DNA from 3 places in the Candidatus Enterococcus clewellii genome. Region 3 is predicted to be linked to each of the others. Evidence: predicted binding sites of a transcription regulator. Region 3 holds the regulator's gene; each other region holds the start of a gene.
What was found. Region 3 encodes CtsR, which represses protease genes until heat stress. Its sites were predicted from a motif close to TTGGTCAAAAAAGGTCAAANA; they were not measured.
Positions count from the first base shown of each region.

Region 1 (2,272 bases), 1.6 Mb from region 3:
CGGTGATTATTTGTTGTGCAATAGCAGTGTTATCCATTTCAGCTAGTTCTAAATTATCCTTAGCGAATCGATCCACTTCGGTTAGGGACAATGCGCCCCAATCGCCTTGTGTCGCATAGATTTGACGAATATCTGTCAATCCTTTTAAGGGCAAATCATAGTTGATATGCTTGTGCATCACATTTCCCGGAAGCAGACTTTCTTTTTCCTTGTCAAAAAGCTTGATGATTCGTTGTACCTTTCCATCTTTGACATATTCCGTCAAAAGATCATAATACTCTTCAAACCATTGTTTGCAGAAAGGACAACGTACGTTCATAAACTCGTACATTTTTATTGGTGCACTGTCTTCTCCAATAATAAGACCTGTGTTTGTTTTTGCGGGTAAAGCATTAATAATAGAAATATCCATCTAGTTTTGCAACTCCTTCTGTAAATTAGAAAAACTGGTATTGTGTTATGTTTGACTGCCGACAAACGATTTGTTCTGTAATTAGTGTACCGTGTTTTTGATCAAATCCAAAATAAAAAAGCCTTCTTGAAAGTCGTAGATCGATTTCTGACTCTCAAGAAGGTTCTATCTAGTTTTATTTAGCTTAAAGAGCTACTGTTTTCCATAACTTCATCAATCAAGCCATAGTCTTTTGCTTGCTGTGCAGTCATGAAGTTATCACGATCAGTATCTTTTTCGATCACTTCGATTGGTTGACCTGTACGTTCTGCCAAAATTTTGTTCAGGCGTTCGCGTGTATCAAGAATGTGCTTAGCTGCAATCTCGATTTCTGTTGCTTGCCCTTGTGCTCCACCAAGCGGCTGATGAATCATGATTTCAGCGTTTGGAAGTGCAAAACGTTTGCCCTTTTGTCCGGCAGTAAGCAAGAAGCTTCCCATAGAAGCCGCCATTCCTAAAACAATTGTCTGAACATCAGCTTTCACGAAGTTCATTGTATCGAAAATTGCCAGTCCGGCAGAAACACTACCACCTGGTGAGTTGATGTAAAGATAAATATCTTTTTCAGAATCCTGCGCATCCAAGAACAATAACTGGGCGATCACTGAGTTTGCCACATTGTCGTCGATCGGTCCGCTCAACATGATGATTCTATCCTTTAATAATCGTGAGTAAATATCGTAGGCTCTTTCCCCGCGAGATGATTGTTCAATTACTGTAGGTATTAAGTTCATAGTTCATATCCTCCTATATAAAAAGCTTCGCAATGATATTTTAACATAATGCACTTTGTAATGCTTAAAAAAAGTATACTTCAATGGTCAATAAAGGTCAATAAAAATGCACTCAAAAAAATAGCTATACATAGAAGTGGTTGCTGCTCTAATAAAGGGTACCATTGCTTGTTTCGTGGAAAAACTGATATAGCAAATGTTTAGTGATTGAATAAAACTCGCTATTTTACCTATTATTGCATTCTGTAGCTTAATAAAGTTAAACTATTCTTAAAGAATAGACGAACATGTAAATTTCTGATTCAAGTATATTGGAGGCATTTCTATGAAAAAATATATGAATAAAACCAGCTTGTTTATGACTCAATATTATGACATATTTTCAAATGAGCGAAGTATGAGTAATCCTATAGAGTATTATAACGCATTGGTTCGGTTTGTTAGAAGAAATGATCGCTATTTTACCGAGGAGCTACTAAAAACATATAGATTGGATATACTTATTACTCTTGACCCGAAAGAATACATTTGTGCGCCCTTTTCGTTTTCGCTAGATCACGAAAAAGAGCGGTGTTCTGAATGGACCTATAGCAACCTTTCATCCTTAGCGATGAGTATTAGTAATACTCTCTGGGAGATGGTTGCGTTATATTCTGGAAAAGTCTGTCCGATAACAGGTGAGTATGGGCTGTATTATGTGCTACTAAGTGATGGGAATGACCGAAAAATTTTGCTGGAAGAATGTGAGCAGTGCGGCTGGCTTCAAGACGAAGCCGGCTGTGAATATACAGGAACAATCAAAAGGATTTTTCCGGCAACTCGATGGCAAGTACAGGATTATAGGAAAGAGAAGTAAAGATTATGGCTTAAGGCTTAATTAATTGAAATTTTAATTATAATAATTGAATAAGTTCCATGACTAGCTGCTACTATTTAAAGCTATCAGCAATCATTTTTTTAGTAAGAAATAACAAACTGTTTTATATAATCCAAGTTTTTTGATTTATCAAAAAAGTAGAGTATGCTATACTGTTTTAGGTAAACTAATTGATACGAGGTAAGTCAAATGACGATGTTTTTAGTAGGG
Region 1 is NZ_CP147247.1:4,158,838-4,161,109, forward strand. Features, by position in the region: gene A5888_RS19425 (DsbA family protein) at 1-412, opposite strand, end outside; gene clpP (ATP-dependent Clp endopeptidase proteolytic subunit ClpP) at 592-1,185, opposite strand; gene A5888_RS19435 (hypothetical protein) at 1,511-2,041, shown strand; gene A5888_RS19440 (hypothetical protein) at 2,252-2,272, shown strand, end outside.
Region 1: a site for CtsR is predicted at 1,269-1,289, ahead of clpP (ATP-dependent Clp endopeptidase proteolytic subunit ClpP). Genes of this name have one in related genera too.

Region 2 (2,272 bases), 1.8 Mb from region 3:
CAGTCCTGTGATTTTATCTATTTCTTCGCCTTTAGCAGTCAGCATTATGATTGGATACATATGGGTCTCTCGAATTTTTCGGCAAATATCAAACCCGTCCATATCAGGAAGCATCACATCTAAAATCGCCAAATCAATCTTTTGCTGTGCGAGTTGATCCATCGCCTCGGCTCCTGTTAAGCAAGCGATCACTTGATAATTTTCATTCTTTAAATAATAGCTGATCAACTCTGAAATTTCTTTTTCATCCTCAACTAGTAAAATCGTCGGCATCATTTTCAAGCCCCTTTCCCTACTAAGTTTAGCAAACTATCAGCGGCAACTAAAGGCAGAAATACTTAAGATTTCTTCAGACTTCTATTTACACATTGAATGACACTAAACCAACGATAAAAAGCTTCCCAAACTTTATTTTCACAAGCTCTCCTTCACGGATTCTATATAAAAAAGCAGTTGAGATTTTTTCCCAACTGCTCCATTTCTTCTGTTGAACTCGATAAATTACGAACTACACTTCGTCACTTGATTTGATAATTTTTGAAACCATGCCGTAGTTTTTCGCTTCGTCCGCAGACATCCAGAAATTACGATCGGTATCCTTTGCAACCTGCTCATAAGTTTGACCAGTTGCTTCAGCGATCATACGGTTCACACGCTCTCTCATACGTACGATTTCTTTCGCTTCGATTTGGATTTCCGTTCCTTGACCTTGAACACCACCAGCAGGCTGATGAATCATGAATCGTGTATTTGGCAATGAATATCTGTTTTTCGCTTCTGCAGCAAGATAAATCGTTACCCCTGCACTCGCTACCCAACCAGTACCAATGACGATAACTTCCGGTTTTACAAACTGAATCATGTCATGAATCGTATCGCCAGACTCCACATGTCCTCCCGGACTATTGATGAAAATTTTGATTGGCTCATCACCCATAGCAGCTAAAAGCAATAGCTGAGAAGAGACTTCACGCGCTAAATCCTGCGTTACTTCTCCATAAATAAGGATGGTACGCTCCTCGAGCATTTTTTTCATGATCAACCCTTGATCATTTTTTGGTGTATTTTCTTGTTCTTCTTCTAAACGGTACATTCTTGTTTACCTCCTGAAATTCAATAGGGGAATAATGGTTCATTCCCTTGATCACTCTTCTATTTTACCAAAAAGTCAGGATTGTTCAAACAAAGAAGTGCGTATCTTGCCTGACTATAAAATTATGATGTCAATTTGTGAGTGGAAATCATCTGATAAACTCAAATGTTCTTCTCAAAACATCTATTCTCTTTCTAAAAAAAGAAAAAGCTTGAAGCATTCCTAAGAAAACTTCAAGCTTTTTAGTATAGCTATTTTTCTTGATCAGAAGGCTCCTCTGTTTCTTTCTTTACTTCTGTTTCTGTGTGGAGGGAGAAGCCGAAGCCTTCCTGCTTGTCACTGAAGGTGAACGAACTCATCAAGGAAGATGCTTCTGAAGGCTCTTCTTTCCCTTCACTCTCTGGTACAGACTCTTCTACTATACCTAAAGAAGAATTTTCGCACTCTGCTTTCTCGATTGTACTCGACTGCAGCGTTTCTGTTGCTTCACTTTCTGTTACCTTTTTTTCCAACTTTAACTCAGTGTCCTCTCTATCGGCTGTCGTCACCTGATAGAATAGATCGCCTTTTCGTTTCCTTAAAACAAACAGATAACCACCAAAGAGAAACACACTTCCAACGGTTAGTAGGCTGCCGCTTGTCAAGCCAGGTGGCAGATAGACAAATTCTACCGTATGGGTCCCGGCTGGAATCTTTACGGTTAAAAAGGCATCCTTGAAACGTGGAATCTCTGCCTGCTTCCCATCTACAGAGACTGTCCAGCCCTGATCATAAGGAATCGTAGTAAACAATACTTGCTCTTCGTTGGTTACCACCTCAGCCTTTGCTGTACGTCCAGAGACTGTGAAAGCAACGCCCTTTTGCTGAATCGATGAAGCGGCCTCTTCAAACAAGTCAAGATCCAACAAAGCAATATCCGGTGTCAAGAAACTGAATACCGTACTACCTGTTAGCGTTGCTGAAAATTCTACAAGTGTCTCTTCTTCATACATCCCCAAATCGTAGTATTGACCCGTCATGTTGATTCGGGTCTTTTGGCTGGTCCCATTGACCTTCAGCTCGATGTTCGCCGTACCCAGATCATCATAATTGTAAGGGGCTAAACTAAGATAGGCCTGTTTTCCTGCCGGAATCACAGCTTCCCAAGTGACGATTTTTTTTGAATATTTCTCTTCATCT
Region 2 is NZ_CP147247.1:4,372,892-4,375,163, reverse strand. Features, by position in the region: gene vanR (VanR-ABDEGLN family response regulator transcription factor) at 1-276, opposite strand, end outside; gene A5888_RS20370 (ATP-dependent Clp protease proteolytic subunit) at 509-1,093, opposite strand; gene A5888_RS20365 (YfhO family protein) at 1,345-2,272, opposite strand, start outside.
Region 2: a site for CtsR is predicted at 1,165-1,185, ahead of A5888_RS20370 (ATP-dependent Clp protease proteolytic subunit). Genes of this name have one in related genera too.

Region 3 (2,272 bases):
AGAATTTGAATGAGACGCCTTACTTCATCAGAACGTCCTACGACTGGATCGAGATTGTTTTCTCTTGCTAACTTCGTTAAATCTCTTGCTAAAGAATCCAATGTTGGTGTACCACCTTTTGGCGCCCCACCTTTTTGATTCTTTCTCTTATTCCCAGACATTGCCATTTGAGGATCATTGACTCCAATTTTTTTCATCAGCAATTGTCTGATCTTGATTAAGCTCAAGCCTAAATTTACTAAAATACGTGACGCGAGAATATCTTCATCTCTCAACAAGCCCAATAACAAATGTTCCGTCCCAATATTTGGTGCACCCAAACGTTTTGCTTCTTCTCCGGAATAAGCAAAAATTTGTTTTGCACGAGGAGAGTATGGTAAATACGCACCTTTAGGGTAAGATTTCACTACACCATACCCCATTAAATGTTCAATTTCTTCTCGTATATCATTTTTGTCAACATTCAGTTGTCGCAGTGTTTTTCCTGCAATCCCTTTTGACTCAATGACTAAAGCAAGTAATAAATGCTCAGACCCTACTGATTGATGTCTGAAGTACTTCGCTTCTTCTTGCGCAATGGCTAAAACTGCCTTGGCGCTATCTGTAAATAACTCATCCATAACTATTCCTCCTCATAGCTCAAGCGTTCCAAAAAGGCATACATCAATTGAGCCCGTAAAAAATCTTCCTTAGCGCCAAATTTTCCAAGTACATTCTTACCTAAAGCCGCCAGCATAATATTTCCCTCGCGCTTTGTAACGACTTTTTCTTCATATAATTTCTGAACAAAAATCAGTGCATCTTTTTCTGACAGCTGATCACCAATAAACTTTTCAATTTGTTCCAATAGCTGTGTATTGTCTGATAATGTAACCTTAGCGATGCGAATATAACCGCCCCCGCCTCGCTTACTTTCAACCGAATACCCGCGTTGAATCGTGAAACGAGTGTTGATCACATAATTTATCTGGGAAGGGACACAATTGAATAGGTTTGCCATCTCTGCACGACGAATCTCAATCTTACTATTATCTTCCAAAATCTTCTTTAAATATGCTTCAATCAAATCAGAAGTATTTTGATTGTTCATAATATCCATCCTTCTCCCTTGACTATTACTGACCATAATTATATCGAATTTGAGCGTGTAAATAAAGGAGAAAGCTTCCTCTTTATAGAAAAACAAGGAACTTTTCAAAATAAAATCACTTTTTTTCTACTTGACCTTGGAGTTCTATCCAATGTTATCATTGCACTAGGAGGTCGATACAATGACAACAGCATGGACCATCAACGAGATAGCCAAAAGAACGGGGTTATCAAAAGACGCTATCCGTTTTTATGAAAAAGAAAAACTCATTTCTCCTAAAAGAGCGGACAATAATTATCGTATATACTCGGCTGAAGATCTTTTAAAACTAAAGTACATTTCAGTCATGAAATATGCGCACTTTTCTGTAAAAGAAATCAACAGCTTTATGGTCCTCTTCGATCAAGAGCTATCACAAGAATGCAACCAAGAAGGAATGGCCCTTCTAACCAAAAAAATCAGTGATTTAGAACAAATCATACAACACTATCAGTCGATTTTAGTTTTACTGAAACAGCTTCCTTATCCTGGAACATTTCAACAACTGACTGAGGAGCTTGGAACTGGAAATGCCCGACGTTTAGACAGTTTTGTAGAACAATTATTTGATGAAATCAAGGAGAAATCACATGAAAATTATTGACCATTCAGATTCAAATGCATTACAGTTGATTACCATGCCACGCATTTTTCCAATCAACTGCTACATTATTAAAGAAAGAAACTTCTGCACACTAATCGATTGTAGTAAAAGCGGGACAGCAAAATCAATCATCAAAGCCATTGAACACACTCAGCTTCCTTTAAAATATATTGTCCTTACTCACGCTCATTCCGATCATACTGGGGATATTCAAAAAATCAGCGCGCATTTTCCGGAAGCAGAAATATGCATAGGAAAAAAAGAATTTATCGACAGCCAAAACAACGTACAGAATATCCGAATGCCTATTAGGCCAACACTCCTAGTCTCAGAAGGTGATTACATCGGCTCTTTGATTGTACGAGAAACGCCTGGGCATACCAATGGATCGATCTCTTTGATCGATCCAAGAGTGAATGCCGCCTATGTCGGTGACCTTCTTCAATCAAGAGGCGGGTTAGCAATCTCTGGGGATATTCGTTGGCTATTCCCGTTTCCAGCATGGGCCACTGCTGACAAACAAGCTGCAATTGATTCAG
Region 3 is NZ_CP147247.1:2,593,936-2,596,207, forward strand. Features, by position in the region: gene A5888_RS12345 (ATP-dependent Clp protease ATP-binding subunit) at 1-620, opposite strand, end outside; gene A5888_RS12350 (CtsR family transcriptional regulator) at 623-1,090, opposite strand; gene A5888_RS12355 (MerR family transcriptional regulator) at 1,272-1,733, shown strand; gene A5888_RS12360 (MBL fold metallo-hydrolase) at 1,720-2,272, shown strand, end outside.